Regions from separate parts of the Sporosarcina sp. FSL K6-1540 genome, predicted to be linked through region 2. Evidence: a T-box and tRNA genes for the amino acid it is inferred to sense, from the RefSeq annotation. Region 2 holds a T-box; the other holds one or more tRNA genes.
The links. The T-box of region 2 lies ahead of MKY15_RS16100 (valine--tRNA ligase). A T-box ahead of a tRNA ligase gene usually reads a tRNA of that ligase, here a tRNA-Val.

Region 1 (10,504 bases), 1.0 Mb from region 2:
CCTGAGGAAGGCTCGTCCGCTCAGGGTTAGTCAGGACCTAAGTTGAGGCCGAAAGGCGTAGACGATGGACAACAGGTTGATATTCCTGTACCACCTCCCCGCCGTTTGAGCAATGGGGTGACGCAGTAGGATAGGGTGAGCGCGCTGTTGGTTATGCGCGTCTAAGCAGTGAGGTGTGGAATGAGGCAAATCCCGTTCCTATAACATTGAGCTGTTACAGCAAGGGGATTTATCCCTGAGTCCCTGATTTCACGCTGCCAAGAAAAGCCTCTAGCGAGGCGGGAGGTGCCTGTACCGCAAACCGACACAGGTAGGCGAGGAGAGAATCCTAAGGTGATCGAGAGAACTCTCGTTAAGGAACTCGGCAAAATGACCCCGTAACTTCGGGAGAAGGGGTGCTCTGGTAGGGTGTTAAAGCCCGAGAGAGCCGCAGTGAATAGGCCCAGGCGACTGTTTAGCAAAAACACAGGTCTCTGCAAAACCGCAAGGTGAAGTATAGGGGCTGACGCCTGCCCGGTGCTGGAAGGTTAAGAGGAGAGGTCAGCGCAAGCGAAGCTTCGAATTGAAGCCCCAGTAAACGGCGGCCGTAACTATAACGGTCCTAAGGTAGCGAAATTCCTTGTCGGGTAAGTTCCGACCCGCACGAAAGGCGTAACGATCTGGGCACTGTCTCAACGAGAGACTCGGTGAAATTATAATACCTGTGAAGATGCAGGTTACCCGCGACAGGACGGAAAGACCCCGTGGAGCTTTACTGTAACCTGATATTGAATTCCGGTGCAGCCTGTACAGGATAGGTAGGAGCCTTGGATTCCGGAGCGCTAGCTTCGGATGAGGCGTTGGTGGGATACTACCCTGGCTGTATTGGACTTCTAACCCATGCCCCTTATCGGGGCAGGAGACAGTGTCAGGCGGGCAGTTTGACTGGGGCGGTCGCCTCCTAAAGAGTAACGGAGGCGCCCAAAGGTTCCCTCAGAATGGTTGGACATCATTCGTAGAGTGCAAAGGCATAAGGGAGCTTGACTGCGAGACCTACAAGTCGAGCAGGGTCGAAAGACGGGCTTAGTGATCCGGTGGTTCCGCATGGAAGGGCCATCGCTCAACGGATAAAAGCTACCCCGGGGATAACAGGCTTATCTCCCCCAAGAGTCCACATCGACGGGGAGGTTTGGCACCTCGATGTCGGCTCATCGCATCCTGGGGCTGTAGTCGGTCCCAAGGGTTGGGCTGTTCGCCCATTAAAGCGGTACGCGAGCTGGGTTCAGAACGTCGTGAGACAGTTCGGTCCCTATCCGTCGCGGGCGCAGGAAATTTGAGAGGAGCTGTCCTTAGTACGAGAGGACCGGGATGGACATACCTCTGGTGTACCAGTTGTCTTGCCAAAGGCATCGCTGGGTAGCTATGTATGGACGGGATAAATGCTGAAAGCATCTAAGCATGAAGCCCCCCTCGAGATGAGATTTCCCATTACGCAAGTAAGTAAGATCCCTCAAAGAAGATGAGGTTGATAGGTCTGGGGTGGAAGCACGGCGACGTGTGGAGCTGACGGATACTAATCGATCGAGGACTTAACCAATTTTGAAAAGGGCTTGATTACCCTGATTCTGTGTAGCACAATGTCTGTTTTATTCAGTTTTGAGCGAACAAAATTAATTATTTTGTAAAAACGCTTGCAAGTAACAACAAGGTATGATATAATTAATCTTGTCTTGTGGAAAATAGTTCAGTGACGATTGCGAAGAGGTCACACCCGTTCCCATACCGAACACGGAAGTTAAGCTCTTCAGCGCCGATGGTAGTTGGGGGTTTCCCCCTGTGAGAGTAGGACGTCGCTGGTCTGTTAGTCCAAAAGAAGATACTTAATGTATGTTCTTAATATTATTCCGCAGTAGCTCAGTGGTAGAGCAATCGGCTGTTAACCGATCGGTCGTAGGTTCGAGTCCTACCTGCGGAGCCATTTAGGAGAGCTGTCCGAGTGGCCGAAGGAGCATGATTGGAAATCATGTAAGCGGCTAACGCTGTTTCAAGGGTTCAAATCCCTTGCTCTCCGCCAGATTCATATAAATGATAAATTAAGGCCCCTTGGTCAAGCGGTTAAGACACCGCCCTTTCACGGCGGTATCACGGGTTCGAATCCCGTAGGGGTCACCATAATTTTTTAGAAATTCATCATTAAGCACGTAGACTTTAATTCAGTAATTCGAGCATAGCACACTCTCGTTAAAATTGGGAGAAGGAAGGAGCGTACATTAGTACGTGACTGACTGAGCGAATGAAGCTGACAGAGAGATGCGCCGCTTATCGCAATTTTACCCAGGAGGATTAGCTCAGCTGGGAGAGCACCTGCCTTACAAGCAGGGGGTCGGCGGTTCGAGCCCGTCATCCTCCACCATTAAGTTTTTTAAGCAGATTCACCGCTTAAAGAAACTTACATATATTTAATTATATAAATACTATTGTCGCGGGGTGGAGAAGTGGTATCTCGTCGGGCTCATAACCCGAAGGTCGCAGGTTCAAATCCTGCCCCCGCAACCAAATTTTATCATGATACAGCAGATCATATAGCTGACATGTAAATGATTAGCTCTTTATCAAATGAATACATTATATTGTTGTCGCGGGGTGGAGAAGTGGTATCTCGTCGGGCTCATAACCCGAAGGTCGCAGGTTCAAATCCTGCCCCCGCAACCAAATGGTCCCGTGGTGTAGCGGTTAACATGCCTGCCTGTCACGCAGGAGATCGCCGGTTCGATCCCGGTCGGGACCGCCATTTTTATTTTTCTTATAAGGTTTAGAATAAGCTAATATCTTAATGTAAACCAAATATGTGGCTCAGTAGCTCAGTCGGTAGAGCAAAGGACTGAAAATCCTTGTGTCGGCGGTTCGATTCCGTCCTGAGCCACCATTTTAATATTTGTGCCGGAGTAGCTCAACTGGTAGAGCAACTGACTTGTAATCAGTAGGTTGAGGGTTCAAGTCCTTTCTCCGGCACCATTTACACCTATATGGTGGGGTAGCGAAGTGGCTAAACGCGGCGGACTGTAAATCCGCTCCCTACGGGTTCGGCGGTTCGAATCCGCCCCCCACCACCAGTTTTAGGGGCATAGTTTAACGGTAGAATAGAGGTCTCCAAAACCTTTGATGTGGGTTCGATTCCTACTGCCCCTGCCATTTTTTTTAGTATAATCTAATATTATGGCGATTGTGGTGAAGTGGTTAACACATCGGATTGTGGTTCCGACACTCGAGGGTTCGATTCCCTTCAGTCGCCCCATTTATCTATCCAATTAAAACAAACTTATATATCATGGCGATTGTGGTGAAGTGGTTAACACATCGGATTGTGGTTCCGACATTCGAGGGTTCGATTCCCTTCAGTCGCCCCATTTTATATTCAATTAAAACAAACTAGATATCATGGCGATTGTGGTGAAGTGGTTAACACATCGGATTGTGGTTCCGACACTCGAGGGTTCGATTCCCTTCAGTCGCCCCATTTATCTTTTTGGGGTATAGCCAAGCGGTAAGGCAACGGACTTTGACTCCGTCACTCGTTGGTTCGAATCCAGCTACCCCAGTTTCGCGGAAGTAGTTCAGTGGTAGAATACGACCTTGCCAAGGTCGGGGTCGCGGGTTCGAATCCCGTCTTCCGCTCCATCATCTACGGCGGCATAGCCAAGCGGTAAGGCATGGGTCTGCAACACCCTTACCACCGGTTCGATTCCGGTTGCCGCCTCCAATTTTCTTATGTATCGTTGTTCGTAAACTAAATAGTGTTATGCCCGAGTGGTGGAATGGCAGACACGTCGCACTCAAAATGCGATGCCGTAAGGCGTGCCGGTTCAAGTCCGGCCTCGGGTATCAGATGAAAAACACAACTTCGGTTGTGTTTTTTTGTGTTTAATTTCTACTATATAAGTTGACTTAACTGAGCGAACGTGGGCTTTGGCTACCCCTAGCACTTTAAAGAATTCAATGTAATTTAATTCTTTATTTCAATATATATTTAGATAAAAGAATAGAGAGTAGGGGAAACATTATGCCATTAATTGAACACCAGGAGTTCATTCAAGCCTCGGTAGAACGTTGCTTTGATCTTGCACGAGACGTGGATATTCATACCCGTACAACAGAGGGGACGAAAGAGAAGGCTGTCGGTGGGGTGACAACAGGTTTATTGCTGGCCGGGGATATTGTTACATGGGAGGCCGTTCATTTCGGTATAAGACAAAGACTAACTGCCAAAGTAACGGTGATGGATATACCGTATATGTTTGAAGACATAATGGTGAAAGGAGCATTCCAATCTTTTCACCATATTCATGAGTTTATTGAGAAGGATAATGGCACTCTGATGATTGACAGATTTCAATATAGATCACCCTGTGGAGTGATTGGTGTTATTGCGGATAAGTTGTTTTTGGAAAGCTATATGAGAAACTTTATTGTGAGTCGAGCAAGAGCTCTGAAGCATATTGCAGAAAATGAGTAAGAGGCATTTCATCAGGAAAAGTCGACTTGATAAACTTGGTGGCACAAGTTTTCTAGAGAGTGGAACCTGGACGTTACTAATAGATGGTGAGAAAACACAGCGGTTCAAAAATGGGTAGTAAACAAAATCGCTCCTTACCGCCGAAGCGTAAGGAGCGATTTTCATAGAGGGGATCCGATGACACTAGTTTGGGTTGTCCATTGCAATTGCCTTGGTTGGTCATTGGGGATTGGTCACAAAGTAAATGGTGACAGGTTATTGGTTTGCCTGCAATTTAAATTGGATTGATCCCTACTCTATGCCCTGGAGAGGAGTCTCACCTTTCCAAGGGCATTAAAAGTACTTCGTATCATCAAATTTCAAGACAATCGAATAGTTTTTTGCATTAATAGAATTAGATAACTTATGTGCATCCTTTTCTGCTTGCAATGATTTCACCCGATAATCCTCAGGATCGAATAAAGCAACACGGTATACGACCGTACCTTCAGAGTAGCCGTATTGAATCTCTTCTTTTTCTGCCATAGAGAGTTCTTTGTAAAAGCGGGCTTTTGCACGTAATTGTATGGCAAGTTCAATCGCTTCGACAATCGCAAGTTGTTGCCCTTGGAACTCGATTTCATTATCGATATTGGCACGATACATGAGACGGTCGAGCACTCGACTATCTAAACGGACTTCATCCAATTCTGTTTCTACGATTTTAAGGCTACGTGGTCCTTGATCAGGGGTGTTGCCTTTTTCTACATTCGTAAAGGCTACGCGTCTCATTTCATCTTCAAGCTCATGAATTCGTTTTGTTAAAACACTTTTTAATTTTACAGCTTCAGCGAGTGTTATGTTGCTCACTTGTTCATTCCCCCCATTTAGAAACATTGTCAGTCAACTATAATGGAAGTTTGTCCCTCGTGCAAAACATATGAACGAACATCTCCACCACTAAGACTAGTAAACATGTTCCCACATGCTGTTGTCAGTTCAAACGCTTCAGTAGCATCCATGGACGGGCGTAGGAAGAAGATATGTAACGCGTCTGTCGTATCTTCTGTTACAGCGCTGCGTATAGAATCGACATATGGGCTACCGAATGGGCTATAATCATCTTTTAACAGTAGAATGTTTTGTAATGAATTAAAACGACCATTCAATCCATCATATCCATCCTCTTCTGTCCCTGAAGTAACGACTATATCGCCGACAATTTTTTCGAGGTCATAGATGCCTACTGGAATTTCGTGCTGCAAGGAAAAGAAGTTATTCAAGTCGACAGCATTGTGGAATGGATCGATGTAGTTTTGCTTCTTAATCCGGCGCATAAGTGCTTCTGTAGAATGACGGTATCGATTAGGGTCTGCGCCAAGTGCTTTCCACACAGTACGCCATTCTTTAATGCCAGGGAATTCGGGGACGGACTTGTTCTCCAGCTCAAAGAAAAGTTGCTCTTGGAATAATTGCAATTTTCCTTTTAGCATTTGAGGCGATTCTGACACTGTAATTTTGGTATAATGATTAATGCCCAATTTTAATCCGGGTACGGCACCTAAAAGCTTCATATCCATTTCAATAATCAATGACTTCACCCTTTATATAGTTTAATTCAATAGTAGCATAGTGGAGGCGATACAGTGTGAATGCTGTTCAGTTGCAACAGTCAGTGAGGGACTATGCGGAGTCAATCGGCATCGACAAAATTGGTTTTACAACAGCTGCACCATTTCGTGAGTTGAAAAACCGCTTGAAGCGGCAGCAAGAACTAGGCTATCAGTCGGGTTTTGAAGAAAAGGATTTAGATAAACGGACAGAACCTGCTCTTTTGCTTGATCAAGCAGAAAGCATTATTGCAATTGCTGTAGCTTATCCATCCAAAATGGCAGATTCTCCGAGAGGAAAAAAAGGCGAGCGCCGGGGTATTTTTTGCCGTGCATCATGGGGAACAGATTATCATACAGTCCTTCGTGAAAAGCTGAGACTGCTTGAGGAATTTATACTAGAACATGCACCTAAAGCAAAGGTTCGCTCGATGGTAGATACGGGTGAGCTTGCAGACCGCGCTGTTGCAGAACGGGCGGGGATTGGCTGGTCGGCAAAAAACTGTTCAATAATTACGCCGGAATTCGGTTCGTATGTGTACCTGGGTGAAATGATTACCAATATCCCTTTTGCGCCGGACGTTCCAATGGAAGATGAATGTGGGGATTGCACACTTTGTCTTGACGTATGTCCAACTGGTGCATTGATTCAGGGTGGTCAATTAAATGCGCAGCGTTGCATTGCTTTCCTTACACAGTCGAAAAAGCCAATCCCGGAAGAATTTCGTGCGGAGTTTGGTAATCGGATATACGGGTGTGATACATGTCAAACGGTATGTCCGAAAAATAAAGGAAAGCATAATTTGCATCAGCAAGCATTCCAACCGGACCCTGAACTGGCGAAGCCACTTCTTCAGCCTGTGCTCAGGTTGTCGAATCGAGAATTTAAAGAGAAATTTGGACATGTATCAGGATCTTGGCGCGGAAAAAATCCGATTCAGCGAAATGCAATTATTGCACTCGCACATTTTAAGGAGGAGTCTGCGGTACCTGAATTGATCAGTATGTTAGAGAACGATCCAAGGCCCGTCATTCGTGGTACGATTGCATGGGCACTTGGTCGAATTGGTTTGGAAGAAGGATATGTAGCGATTAAGGAAGCATTATCGAAAGAGGAAGATCCGGAAGTGCGTGCTGAATTAGAAAAGGCAGCGGATACTTATATATTAAAGAAATGAATGCCTATATAAACTAAACGAAGGCTCCTTACAAGAGGCAGCAGAAGTAAATTCAATGGGGTTCTATATTTCAACAAATCTATAGTAAGAAAAAGTTTAATTGGAGGAATCACTGAGATGGCCATACACGTAGCGTTATTTGAACCACAAATCCCTGCAAACACAGGGAATATTGCAAGGACATGCGCAGGAACAGGAGCGAAACTTCATCTTGTGAAACCGCTTGGATTTTCGACGGATGACAAAATGTTGAAACGTGCGGGGCTCGATTACTGGGAGCACGTCGACATTACATATCATGAAGGAATTCGTGAGCTATTCGCGGCGAATCCCGATGCTGTTTTTTACTTTTTGACAAAACACGGTGAAAGGACTCATACTGCATTCGATTATTCTGATGGTGCAACAGATATATTTTTCGTCTTCGGTAAAGAGACGAGCGGACTTCCTGAAGAAATTTTAGAGGAGAATAAAGAACGGTGTCTACGAATCCCGATGAACGACAACATTCGGTCGCTTAATTTATCGAACACGGCGGCGATACTTATATATGAAGCACTTAGGCAACAATCTTATCCAGGATTGGTATAAAAAAAACGGGGCAGCCTGAAGGCATGTCCCGTTTTACTTATTGTTATTTTTTTAGGCCAGGTATCTTAACCTTGCCCGGTTTATCATCGTATCCGCCTGTGAAAATTGCAGATAGGAATGCAAAGCAAACACCTATAATTAGAATTACTGTCATGATAGGTACCTCCTGTAAATTCATTAGTAGCTTCGTTAAGTATACCCTATTTTAAATGGAATTGAAACGACCGTCAGGAAAAATTGTGACAGAGCCAAGAAAAATGAAACTTTTTGTCGGCTTGTCCGTATATAACATAACGACTTAAATAATATGGAGGTAGAATATAGTATGAAAAATTACTCGACAGGAATGAAATGGATCACGGCAATTGCAGAAGGTTTTCTTGCAATTCCAATCATTGGAGGAGTTTTTGTTATAAGCTCCGGATATTCAGTGCTGGGTGTCATGTTCGTTTTACATGCAATTACGTTACTGCTTTCAATTCGGGACATGCAGGGTAAGGCAGCACCCATCCTAGGTCTCGTCACGAGCATAGTGAGTGCTATTCCGTTCATTGGCTGGTTCATGCACCTACTAACTGCAGGAGCGCTCGTAATGTCAGCTATCACTTCTAGACGCTAAATCAATATGTAAGAAATACCCTTCCGAATACTAACGGAAGGGTATTTTTTAATGTGGTAAATAGAGCAGCTGATAGGTGAACAGTACTGCGAAAATATATAACAGGATAGGAACTTGTTTTCCTTTCCCTTTCACAACTTTCAATAGCGGGTATGTGATGAAACCAAGAGCGATTCCTGTCGCAATGCTCGATGTGAGTGGCATTGTTAGAATAACGAGGAATGCTGGGAATGCTTCATCGAATGAATCCCAATCAATATCTTTCACTGCGCCAATCATCAAGCTTCCGACGATAATCAAAGCAGGAGCTGTGATTGCAGATACACCAGACAATGTACTGACGAGTGGACCGAAAAATGCCGCGACAAGGAAGAGGATAGAGACAGTCAGTGATGTCAATCCTGTCCGGCCACCTACTGCAACACCAGATGAAGATTCGATGTACGCCGTTGTTGGGCTCGTACCGAACATTGATCCGAATGTTGTTGCAACAGAATCTGCAAGTAATGCATGACGTGCACGTGGCAGCTTATTGCCTTTCATAAGGCCAGCCTGTTTTGCAACGCCAATCATCGTGCCGGTGGTATCGAACAAGGTAACGATGAGAAAGGCAAAAACCACCCCATACAAACCATGTGAAATGACGTCACCGAATGCAGTAATCGGATTCCAAACAAGAATCCCTTCCGGCAATTGAGGCATTTTCCATAAGGCACCTTCAAATTTGAGCTGACCCGTAAAGACTGCGACAATTCCGGTTAGAACCATTCCAATGAAAATCGAACCATAGATATTCAAAGTCATAAGAATAACCGTCACGAGAAGGCCGAACAAAGCGAGTAGAACGGGCGGAGACGTAAGGTCGCCAAGCTTAACAAGGTTCGCCTCATGTGGAGCGACGAGTCCAGAAAGACGCAAGCCGATAAAGGCGATGAATAACCCTATCCCAGCTGTAATCCCGAGCTTTAGACTCTCAGGAATTGATTCAATTAATTTTTCACGGAAAGAAGTCAAGGACAACAGAACAAATATTAATCCAGCTATGAATACTGCAGAAAAAGCAGTCATGTAGTCGAGTTGACCATCAGATGCGAGAACAACCGATGTAAAATAAGCATTCAATCCCATTCCTGGTGCAATTGCAATTGGATAATTGGCGAAAAGTGCCATCCAAAGTGTACCGATAACCGCAGCGATAATTGTCGCAATGAATACTTGCTCAAATGGTACGCCGGCGTCAGCAAGAATAATCGGATTGACGATGACAATATAGGCCATTGTCAAAAAAGTTGTCATACCTGCCAATACTTCCGTTTTCACAGTGGTATTATGTTTTTTTAAATGAAACAATGTAAATCTCCTTTCAGAATACGAACGAAATGAAGTACATTTACAATAATATTCGTTTTTACGTTAAAATTCAACTCTGAAATGCAATCAGGTAATTCGTAATATTCGAATGCCGCTTGTACAATTAAAGAATAAGTTTCGAAAGGGGAAATTCAAATGACAAAACGATTCAACGGAACACTTGAGCTAGCAAATGGTGTGAAAATGCCACAATTAGGACTTGGCGTCTATAAGATGACGGATCCGGGTCAGACTGTCGAAGCAATTACATACGCAATAGAAACAGGATATCGCGCAATTGACACAGCGGCAATCTATGAGAATGAAAGGGAAACGGGGGAAGCGGTCCGTCACTCTGGTGTTCCAAGGGAAGAGCTGTTCATCACATCGAAGGTATGGAATACTGATCAGGGCTATGACGGGACACTCCGCGCATTCGAGACTTCATTGAAGAAACTAGGCTTAGATTATTTGGATCTATATTTGACACATTGGCCTGTGTCAGAAAAATATGTCGACACTTATAAAGCGATTGAACGGTTGTATGACGAAAAACTGATCCGTACAACAGGTGTCTCCAATCATCATGCCCATCATCTTGAAAAAATCCTTGTAAAAGCAAATGTTGCGCCAATGGTGAACCAGATTGAACTCCATCCGTATCTAACACAGGAACCGCTCCGTG
Region 2 (10,504 bases):
CATTCCGTGACGCTGCGGAATCTACTCCTCAATCAGGCGATCGCAAAACGTATCAGATGGATCCAGCAAACCGCATAGAAGCAATGCGTGAAGCGGAATCAGATGTTGCAGAAGGTGCTGACTTCCTAATCGTTAAACCGGCGCTTTCGTATCTCGATATCATGCGTGATGTCAAAGACAATTTTACATTGCCAGTAGTTGCATACAATGTGAGCGGCGAGTATGCAATGGTTAAAGCAGCAGCGCAAAATGGTTGGATTGATGAAAAAGCAATCGTTCTTGAAACGTTGACAAGTATGAAGCGTGCGGGTGCGGATCTCGTTATGACGTACCATGCGAAAGATGCGGCACGCTGGCTGGAGGAGAAATAATTGGGTAGAAATTATGAAAAGTCGAAACAAGCATTTGCTGAAGCGGTAAATCTTATGCCAGGAGGAGTTAACTCTCCTGTTCGTGCATTCAAATCTGTCAATATGGACCCGATTTTCATGAAGAGCGGAAAAGGCGCTATTCTTACAGACATCGATGGCAATGAATATATCGATTATGTACTATCTTGGGGTCCGCTTATTCTCGGTCATTCTGATCAAGACGTAGTTGAAGGCATTAAGCGCGTTGCAGAAACTGGAGCAAGCTTTGGTGCACCAACGTTAGCGGAAAATGAACTTGCGAAACTTGTTATTGAACGCGTTCCTTCAATTGAAATGATTCGTATGGTGTCATCCGGTACGGAAGCAACGATGAGCGCACTACGTTTGGCGCGCGGATATACTGGTCGCAATAAGATTTTGAAATTTGAAGGCTGTTACCACGGTCACGCTGACTCACTGCTCATTAAAGCGGGTTCTGGCGTTGCGACACTTGGCCTACCAGATAGCCCAGGTGTGCCTGAATCGGTTGCGAAAAACACAATCACTGTTCCTTATAACGATTTAGAAAGCATTAAAGTCGCAATTCAAGAATTTGGTGACGACTTAGCGGCAATTATTGTTGAGCCTGTCGCGGGTAATATGGGTGTTGTCCCACCTGAACCAGGTTTCCTTGAAGGATTGCGTGAGTTGACAGAGAAAAACGGCACGCTTCTTATTTTTGATGAAGTAATGACGGGCTTCCGTGTTGGCTATAATTGCGCACAAGGTTATTACGGTGTGACGCCGGATATTACATGTCTCGGAAAAGTAATTGGCGGCGGCCTTCCAGTTGGTGCATATGGAGGGAAACGTGAAATTATGGAAAACATGGCTCCTGCAGGAACGATTTATCAGGCAGGAACTTTATCAGGTAATCCACTGGCGATGACTGCAGGTATTGAAACGTTGAAAAAACTAACGCCTGCATCTTATGAACACTTCATTAAACTTGGTGATCAGCTAGAAGCCGGTTTCCGTTCGGCGGCTGAAAAGTTTGATATCCCGCACACGGTAAACCGTGCAGGCTCGATGATCGGCTTTTTCTTCACCAACGAAAAAGTGTCGAATTACGACAAAGCGAAAACGGCTGACCTTGAATTATTTGCTGATTACTATCGCTTAATGGCTGAAGAGGGTATATTCCTTCCACCATCTCAGTTTGAAGGCATGTTCCTATCAACTGCGCATACAGAAGCGCATATTGAGAAGACAATTGAAGCGTTCCATACGGTGTTTGCTAAACTTCGTGCGTAAAAAAAGCTTAGTCAATTCAAATGCGAATTCGATAGTTGTGTTTGTTTTCACATGTGTTGATTAACCAAAAACAACCAGTAAATAACTGAATCAAACACTATGCCCTTCGTGTACAGTTACCTCTGGATTGCTTTAGATTGAACGACCTCTATACGATTACCGAAATGTCTTGATGTGTAGGAATGCGACTCCGTCGCATTCCTGCACATTTTTTCCGATAATCGTATGGTGCTTATTCATCTATCGCTATCCAAATGCATAAGTACACGAAGTGCTAAAACTTTTCGGGACGAAAGAATAGCGGGGCTTCTTATCTGGATAGTAGCCGCCAAAAATACAATTTTGGCGACTGAAGCCTTCTCCATAGACTTGTCTTTTTTAGTTAAGGAAGAGTCACTTTCTTATAGTCCATCGCATGATAAGGTGCATACTCTTTACTAATAGTAAGCAAGGAACACATTGTACAAAGTGCTAGAGTGCCCGAAATTGTATCTTCGGGCACTTATAACCTATATAAAAAGTCATCTATTCTTTTTTCTAAAGTAGCTGTATTTTTCACTTGAACGTTGTAGGAACGCGACAGGCAACTATTCGTAACAGGATTACTGAAAAGGGTGTGGCTAGGAATGACGAAGTCATTTCTAGCCACACTTGCTCCTCGGTAAAGTTGTCATGAATAGTTCGTCAAAAGCGGACCGGAAATGATTCAGTGAAAATGGGGTTTTTCAAGCCTTTCTTACCTGTTCTTTATGCAAGAAAATGGTTAATCAACAGAAGTGGTTTTTTTTAATAATAAAGACAATATCCTCCGACTAGTTTACTGGTCGGAGGATATTTGCGTTCGATCTATTTAATCTTCTATTGTAACCATGCCGCGCATACAATTGTTTGTGAAGGAATAGAAGGAGGGAACAGGTATGGAGAAAAAACAGTGGTCAATGGAGGAAAGTTTCTATTTCCCAGAACATGCTGGTGTACCGACTGGTGTACAGTCAGTCACAGTGACGCCAAGGTATACTGAAGAGCGTACAGAAGACTCAGTCCGGTTGACAGGCATTTATCATATTGCGGCGAATGTCGAATTCGGTGAAGGGCTAAGGGCGGAGGAATGGGACGATTCATTTATCCTCATTGACGATGTCGAAGTGGATGGCAAAGACGGTTATTTTGAATACGCGGTACCGCTTAATATTGACTTGCCTTCAGTAGCAGAGAGCCCATTGGAGATTGTAACAACGCAAGCAACAGGTAAATCAGACGGACAAGGTACTTATGGAGTTGTCTGGAATGTAGAATGTACGTACACAGAAGCGGTTGCAATAGTGGAAGAGTCTGAGGAAGTGCAAGTAGCGGTCGCGGTTGCAGCGCCGATTGTAGCAGCAATTGACAGCACTCCGTTAGACGAGATGGACGAAGTGCTGTCGTTCATTGCGGAGCTTACGGATGGCATATCGACGACAGCCTACCGTTCAAATGATGTTTTTGTAAAGAACGAAAGCTAAACCACACAGGAAACAGAACAATAGAAAGTCGCCTGTCGTCGGTATGATCAATAATCGTACCAACTGAAAAAGGCAAATAGGGATAATGATTCCTTTACAGTAAAATCGACATCTTCGAAGCCAAGGAGGAAGTAGGTAAGGGTTATATCCTCTACGCATAACACAATCCTTTCGTTATATACTTGACGAGCAACCGGTTATTCCGTTACAATTATTGCAATTGCATATGGATGCGATGATTGGGATAGTACGTGAATGGATTAGACTAAAGAGAGGGTTCGAGTGCTGAAAGGACCTGTCGATTATTTACCGAATGTAACCCATGAGCAGTTTCCGTGAAAGTGTGTTCAAAAAGAAAAACATTTTTGAGCGTAGTAGCGGAAGCCGGTTTGAAGCCGTTATCGAAGTTTGAGGTGCACAGCTCTTTTGTGTGCACGAATAAAGGTGGTACCGCGAACAGCTCCTTCGTCCTTTAAGGCGATAGGAGTTTTTTTGTACCCAAAAATAAAGGAGGAAATAACATGTCAACTGAAAACAACACGTCGATGCCGACGAAATATGATCCACAGACAATTGAAGCAGGTCGTTACGAATGGTGGCTGAAAGGGAAGTACTTTGAAGCGCAACCAGAAAGCGATAAAACGCCCTATACAATTGTTATTCCACCGCCGAACGTCACAGGTAAACTTCACCTAGGCCATGCATGGGATACAACCTTACAAGACATCATGACGCGTATGAAACGTATGCAAGGCTATGATGCACTATGGCTTCCAGGAATGGATCATGCGGGAATCGCGACACAGGCTCGTGTTGAAGCAAAACTTCGTGAAGAAGGAACGACACGTTATGATTTAGGCCGCGAAAAATTCGTTGAAGAAACATGGAAATGGAAAGACGAGTACGCAGGACATATTCGTGCGCAATGGGCGAAACTTGGTTTGGGTCTTGATTATACACGTGAACGATTTACCCTGGATGAAGGACTTTCGAAAGCAGTACAGGAAGTTTTCGTTAAACTCTACAACAAAGGGCTTATCTACCGTGGCGAATATATTATCAACTGGGATCCGGCAACGAAAACAGCTATATCCGATATCGAAGTTATCCATAAAGACATACAGGGTGCTTTCTATCATATGCGTTACCCACTAGCAGACGGAACGGGCAGTATCGAAATTGCGACAACTCGACCTGAAACAATGCTTGGGGACACTGCGGTTGCAGTCCATCCTGAAGATGAGCGCTACAAGCATTTAATCGGCAAAACGGTTAAATTACCGATTGTCGGCCGTGAAATCCCGATTATTGCAGACGATTATGTCGACATGGAATTTGGAAGTGGTGCCGTGAAAATTACACCTGCACATGACCCGAATGACTTTGAAATCGGTAACCGTCACAATCTTCCACGTGTTCTTGTGATGAATGAAGACGGTTCAATGAATAAGCTTGCTGGTAAATACGAAGGAATGGATCGCTTCGAATGCCGTAAAGAAATCGTTAAAGACTTGCAGGAGATGGCTGTTCTATTCAACATTGAAGAACATAATCATTCTGTCGGTCACTCTGAACGCAGTGGTGCTGTCGTTGAACCGTATTTATCAACACAATGGTTCGTTAAAATGCAGCCACTTGCTAATGAAGCGATTAAATTACAAGAAGCAGAAGACAAAGTAAACTTTGTCCCGGACCGTTTCGAAAAAACGTATTTAACATGGATGGAAAATGTCCATGACTGGTGTATCTCGCGTCAACTTTGGTGGGGCCACCGCATCCCAGCTTGGTACCACAACGAAACGGGCGAAATACATGTCGGTCATGAAGCGCCTGCTGACAGTGAAAACTGGAGCCAGGACAATGACGTTCTTGATACATGGTTCTCATCTGCGCTTTGGCCGTTCTCAACAATGGGCTGGCCGGATCTCGACAATGAAGAATTTAAACGTTATTACCCAACAGATGCACTCGTAACGGGCTATGACATCATTTTCTTCTGGGTATCACGGATGATCTTCCAAGGCATCGAATTTACAGAACAGCGTCCATTTAAAGACGTCTTAATTCACGGACTCGTACGTGCAGAAGATGGTCGTAAAATGTCTAAATCACTTGGTAACGGCGTCGACCCAATGGATGTTATTGAAAAATACGGAGCGGATGCACTGCGCTACTTCTTGTCAACCGGTTCATCGCCAGGGCAGGACCTTCGCTACTCAACTGAAAAAGTTGAAGCCATCTGGAACTTTGCCAATAAAATCTGGAATGCATCCCGTTTCGCACTTATGAACATGGATGGCATGACTTACGAAGAAATAGATTTGACTGGTGAAAAATCCGTTGCAGATGCATGGATTCTGACAAGGTTGAATGAAACAATCGACCAAGTGACGAAACTTGCAGATCGTTATGAGTTCGGTGAAGTCGGCCGTGCACTTTATAACTTCATCTGGGATGATTTCTGTGACTGGTACATCGAAATGGCGAAACTGCCATTATACGGTGAAGATGAAACAGCGAAGAAAATGACACGCTCAGTACTGGCATACGTACTTGATAATACAATGCGTCTATTACACCCATTCATGCCGTTTATTACAGAAGAAATCTGGCAGAACCTACCGCATGAAGGCGAGTCAATCACAATCGCTGCATGGCCGGTTGCAGATCCTGATCTTACTGATAAAACGCGTGCAACAGATATGAAACTGCTGATGGATATCATCCGCGCAGTACGTAATATCCGTGCAGAAGTAAATACACCATTAAGCAAAAAAGTACCACTCTTTATTTCAGCTAAAGACGATGCAACTGTAGCCGTGTTGGAAGCAAATCGCAGCTACATCGAACGATTCTGTAACCCTGAGACATTAACGCTAGGCAACAACATCACAGCACCAGGCAAATCGATGTCAGCTGTCGTTACAGGAGCAGAACTGTTCTTACCACTTGAAGGTCTTTTGAACATTGACGAAGAGCTCGCACGTCTGACAAAAGAACTTGCGAAATGGCAAGGCGAAGTAAAACGCGTTCAAGGCAAACTTTCCAACGAACGCTTCATGTCAAAAGCTCCTGAAGCAGTAGTTGCTGAAGAGCGAGCTAAAGAAAGTGACTATCTAGAAAAATACGCGGCAGTAGAGCGTCGTATGCAGGAATTGAAGGAAATCTGATTTTAAAACGAAGAGACCTTGTCGCGAATATGCGACGAGGTCTTTTCATTTGATAAATTGTTCATCAAGTTGCTAAGAGGCTAGTAACTTGAATTATTGTTAATTCAGTTTTGATTATGAATTATAGAATATGGTAATATAGATTTATATCAGTCTATGAAGGTTTAATAATATAGTATAAAAATAGGGATTAGTAACTATATAAGGCGAAGTAAATATTTCTTTAGAATACGCTTCGGCTACATCTGTTAAGCGCCTTCGCTCAATTTTTACAAGTATCCATATGTTCAATATAAATAGCACGAATGAAAAGGATGGTAGACATGGAGAAGTTTAAACTTAAAAAGGCTTTGGGGGAAAATGGGCTATCACTTGTTGAAGTGCTTGCCTCTTTCGTTATTTTAACCCTCTTACTAACAACCTTCTTAATGATGTTTATACAGTCAGCTAAGGTAAATAAGGCATCTGAGCATATTATTGATGCGACTTATATTGCACAGACTGAGATGGAAAATATGTATGCGCTAAGTACAACTACTAAAAATGGTGCAAAAGAAGCGACTATTAAAGGTTTAGGTTATACAAATGGATTAGTTGAAAATGGTTGGATTGTATTTGGAAAAGAATACAATTCTGGTATTTTAATAAAAATTAAATTACAAAATAAAAAAGGTAACATGGATCGTGTATTAGTAGAAGTGCGTGGTATACCTGATGATAACCTTCAAGCCCAGATGGAAAATGTAGTAGTTTGGAGGGCTGATTAAATATGAAAAAGTATTTAAATAATGAAAGAGGACTTACCTTAATTGAGATCCTTGCAGTTATAATAATTGGCTCGATTATTATGTTATTAATTTCAAATGTTCATTTATTTGGACAGAAACAATATAAAAGCCAATCAGAAAAATCAAGGCATTTATTTGATGTTACTTATGCAGCGAAGGTGATTACGAAGGAGATTCGGAAAGCAGAAAAAGTGATGTTGAAAGATAATATATTAACGTTAACGTTAAATGATACAAACGAAACTGTATTTGAATTGCGAAATGATGCAATTTTGAAAAACACAAGCCCTTTTGTTTTAGGAATCTCGGAATTTATGATCATTCCAGCTGATGATAATAAGCGTAAACTTAAGATAAAAATTAATAGTTTAGAGCAAAATGGGAAAAATGAGTCTATTGAAACGGAAATTTACTTAAGAGAAGGTGTAATCGTTGAGATTAAGTAATTGGCAAAAAAATGAACCTATTAATAAAAACGAACTCGGATTTACTCTTGTTGCTGTATTAATGGTGCTTGTTGTATTATCCGTTCTTGGAGTAAGCGTTCTAATGATAACGTCGAATTTTGTGAAATTATCCGAGGGGGAGCGGGATGATCAGTCAGTTTTTTATATTGCCGAGGCAGGTTTGACGGTGGAAATGGCGGAAATAGAAGAAACTATAACTGAAGTCTATAATATTACAAAAACTGAAGCAGAGTTTTTTAATGCGCTTAATGCGAGAATTATAGCTGTATCCAAGCCTTCCTCAGCTACTTTTGAAAATATCCATGGGAAAGAAACTAATGCACGGATAGATGTAGAAGAATTAAATACAGGTAATCCAAGAGAATATAAAGTTGCTTCAGTGGGGATAATTGGAAACAGTACAAGAAAAGTTAAAGCTATCATATCAATAAATTGGTCAAAGAATAATGAAATAATAGATAATTTATTGTTTTATTCAAAAAAGTTTAGTTTTCATGGGACAGCAGTAAATGCAGTATCAGGAAGCGTCATTATGGATGGAATAGAAACGCATGGTTTAAATGGAGGTTCCAAACTAAATATAACAAATATGTATTTTAACGGACCTGTTAAAATAGATGGAGGTTCAGCATCTTTTGGCAGTGAAATAAAACCAGGGCATATATATGTGAAGGGGGACTTAGATTTTTGGGAAGGAAGAAGGAATGTATATGGTGATATAAGAGTAAATGGTAAATTTAGATTAAAGGATGCTGTCATCAATGGAGATGTATATGTAAATGGTGATTTGGAATTAGGGTGGACTCCAGAAATTAAAAAAAATATATATTATACTGGTAATTTAATAACTCCATCAAATTATAATCAGTCTTTATTAAGTAAAGTTATAAAGGTGAATAGCGTAGATAGTTTTACAATACCAATGGTTGATTTTGATTTAAAAGAAGACCGTTGGTATATAAATAATGGATATGTAGTTAAAGGTAACGAGACAGGAACCATTCCTCCTAATGCAAAAATGTTGGTTAATAATTATATAAATACTAATAATCAAAGTATAACAGGGCAAGTAGTTATTGTAAGTAAGGGAGATATAATATTAAGAGGAGGTAATGGATTTACGGGAGCGTTAATTGCCCCTAATGGAAAAGTTGAGTATTCAGGAGATGGAGTTTTTAATGGTGTAATTATATCCAAAAATGAGATTAGTTTACCTAAAGGTGGTAATACTATAAATTTGAAAAGTTTGAATGAAATATTTGGAAATAATATTCCATTAATGGTTGATAATAATTTGGGTGAAGGAAATGATGAAAATGGTTCGGCAGCAAAAGGTGTAAAAGTAACTATAAAATCAAGTATTAAAGAAGAATAATATAAATATCTGGTGCCTAATCCCTGGTGACACTCACTCAATTCAGACACAATTCATTGAGTTTTGATTCACGAGTGTCTGTCACCGTTTTCTTAGTTACTGGTTGTTGTATTATGGAAACATGAAGAACGTTGTCGGGGCGAAATGGTGACACGCACTCGGATGCCATTAGCAATATCACTACACAATTAAGATTATAAAAGAAGATCAGACATCTATGCAGATGACTGATCTTTTCCACGTTTACTCAAGTTGTTAGTCTTGGGTTACTCAAAAATACTTGCCACTAACTATTCTCCGGAAAGCTTCCTCTTGATATACATCATCAACTTTTCAGCCACAGAAAAATCATGCGTTGTATACAGCGATCGTGCCCCAACAGGATCCTCAATCTCATTCAACAGCCATCTCCCATCAGGCAACAACAAAAAATCAATCCCCACATAATCGCTTTTTATTGCTCGGGAAATAGTTTTCGCATCTTTTTCCTGCCAGCTAGAAAGTATGTATTTTTCGACGGAGCCACCAAGTGTGTAGTTTGATTTGAATGTCCCGTGGCCAGTGCGTTTTACGGCTCCGACAACGTCATTGCCAATCATAAATACGCGTATATCTCGGGCGCCGGATTCGATGAAGGGTTGGACAATTAGTTTTCGGTCGTGGAATTTGGTGAAAAACAACTTTGCGTCCGCAGTTGATGTACAAAGAAAAACTTCATTCCCACCATGGCCATCGACCGTTTTCAACACGCAAGGATACGAATTAATTTCTTCGATAGAACGAATTCTTCGCGTAGGCACAGCTGGAACGCCGAGCAGGGTAGCTAGTTCAAATGTCCGCAATTTATCGTTCGCAATTCGGTTTACTTCTGCTCGGTTAAATACACGGAAACCTTTAAGTTCAAATGTAGCAGCGCGTTCAGGATTGCGATCTCTAAAAAGAATGAAATCTGCATCTGAATTTGGTTTTTCATCTTCAACTAGCAATTGCAGTTCAATTCCAATTTTCTCAGATTCGATTATCAAAACATCAATAAACGCATGATTTCTAACTGATTCTGCCTTTGAATAATAAACATAGCCCTTCAACCTAGCTTCCTCAAAATATAGGAAATCATCGCATCCGCGACATTGATACCGGTCACATTGTAAATATTACGGATATGGGCGGCCGCATTGACCTCACAGACGAGGGGTTCTTCGTTGTCACCGAACAATAAGTCGACACCGGCAAACTCTGCACCGACTGCGTGGGCAGCTTGTATCGCTAACGCTTTCTGTTGGTCTGTTAGTTCGATTACTGTTGCCACACCGCCATTCGTTATATTCGCCCGGAAATCAGTTTCAGAGTGACGGTGCATTGCTGCTACAATCTCGTCCCCGACGATGTTCACCCGAATATCACGACCTCTGCTTGTTGCGATGAATTTCTGAAATACATAGTCGATACCGCCCAATTCATCCGTCTTTTCATAAAATTGCTCTTCTGTTTCAATCAAATACACTTTCATGCCGAATGAACCATGACCTTCTTTAATG

Region 1: it has a tRNA-Val gene. The T-box ahead of MKY15_RS16100 (valine--tRNA ligase) is inferred to sense a tRNA for this amino acid. The anticodon was not compared.

The regions. Positions count from the first base shown of each region.
Region 1 is NZ_CP152018.1:2,390,992-2,401,495, forward strand. It holds rRNA gene MKY15_RS11110 (23S ribosomal RNA) at 1-1,576, shown strand, start outside; rRNA gene rrf (5S ribosomal RNA) at 1,723-1,838, shown strand; tRNA gene MKY15_RS11120 (tRNA-Asn) at 1,883-1,957, shown strand; tRNA gene MKY15_RS11125 (tRNA-Ser) at 1,962-2,053, shown strand; tRNA gene MKY15_RS11130 (tRNA-Glu) at 2,077-2,151, shown strand; tRNA gene MKY15_RS11135 (tRNA-Val) at 2,317-2,392, shown strand; tRNA gene MKY15_RS11140 (tRNA-Met) at 2,461-2,535, shown strand; tRNA gene MKY15_RS11145 (tRNA-Met) at 2,617-2,691, shown strand; tRNA gene MKY15_RS11150 (tRNA-Asp) at 2,695-2,770, shown strand; tRNA gene MKY15_RS11155 (tRNA-Phe) at 2,830-2,905, shown strand; tRNA gene MKY15_RS11160 (tRNA-Thr) at 2,919-2,994, shown strand; tRNA gene MKY15_RS11165 (tRNA-Tyr) at 3,008-3,092, shown strand; tRNA gene MKY15_RS11170 (tRNA-Trp) at 3,098-3,171, shown strand; tRNA gene MKY15_RS11175 (tRNA-His) at 3,199-3,274, shown strand; tRNA gene MKY15_RS11180 (tRNA-His) at 3,311-3,386, shown strand; tRNA gene MKY15_RS11185 (tRNA-His) at 3,421-3,496, shown strand; tRNA gene MKY15_RS11190 (tRNA-Gln) at 3,507-3,578, shown strand; tRNA gene MKY15_RS11195 (tRNA-Gly) at 3,583-3,657, shown strand; tRNA gene MKY15_RS11200 (tRNA-Cys) at 3,666-3,739, shown strand; tRNA gene MKY15_RS11205 (tRNA-Leu) at 3,781-3,861, shown strand; gene MKY15_RS11210 (SRPBCC family protein) at 4,040-4,492, shown strand; gene MKY15_RS11215 (hypothetical protein) at 4,826-5,341, opposite strand; gene MKY15_RS11220 (phenylalanine--tRNA ligase beta subunit-related protein) at 5,371-6,051, opposite strand; gene queG (tRNA epoxyqueuosine(34) reductase QueG) at 6,120-7,259, shown strand; gene trmL (tRNA (uridine(34)/cytosine(34)/5-carboxymethylaminomethyluridine(34)-2'-O)-methyltransferase TrmL) at 7,377-7,850, shown strand; gene MKY15_RS11235 (hypothetical protein) at 8,176-8,469, shown strand; gene MKY15_RS11240 (NCS2 family permease) at 8,518-9,819, opposite strand; gene MKY15_RS11245 (aldo/keto reductase) at 9,976-10,504, shown strand, end outside.
Region 2 is NZ_CP152018.1:3,409,269-3,419,772, forward strand. It holds gene hemB (porphobilinogen synthase) at 1-371, shown strand, start outside; gene hemL (glutamate-1-semialdehyde 2,1-aminomutase) at 426-1,664, shown strand; gene MKY15_RS16095 (hypothetical protein) at 2,582-3,166, shown strand; T-box leader at 3,393-3,642, shown strand; gene MKY15_RS16100 (valine--tRNA ligase) at 3,688-6,336, shown strand; gene MKY15_RS16105 (hypothetical protein) at 6,660-7,103, shown strand; gene MKY15_RS16110 (prepilin-type N-terminal cleavage/methylation domain-containing protein) at 7,106-7,570, shown strand; gene MKY15_RS16115 (PilX N-terminal domain-containing pilus assembly protein) at 7,557-8,966, shown strand; gene MKY15_RS16120 (ATP-grasp domain-containing protein) at 9,257-10,054, opposite strand; gene MKY15_RS16125 (RimK family alpha-L-glutamate ligase) at 10,051-10,504, opposite strand, start outside.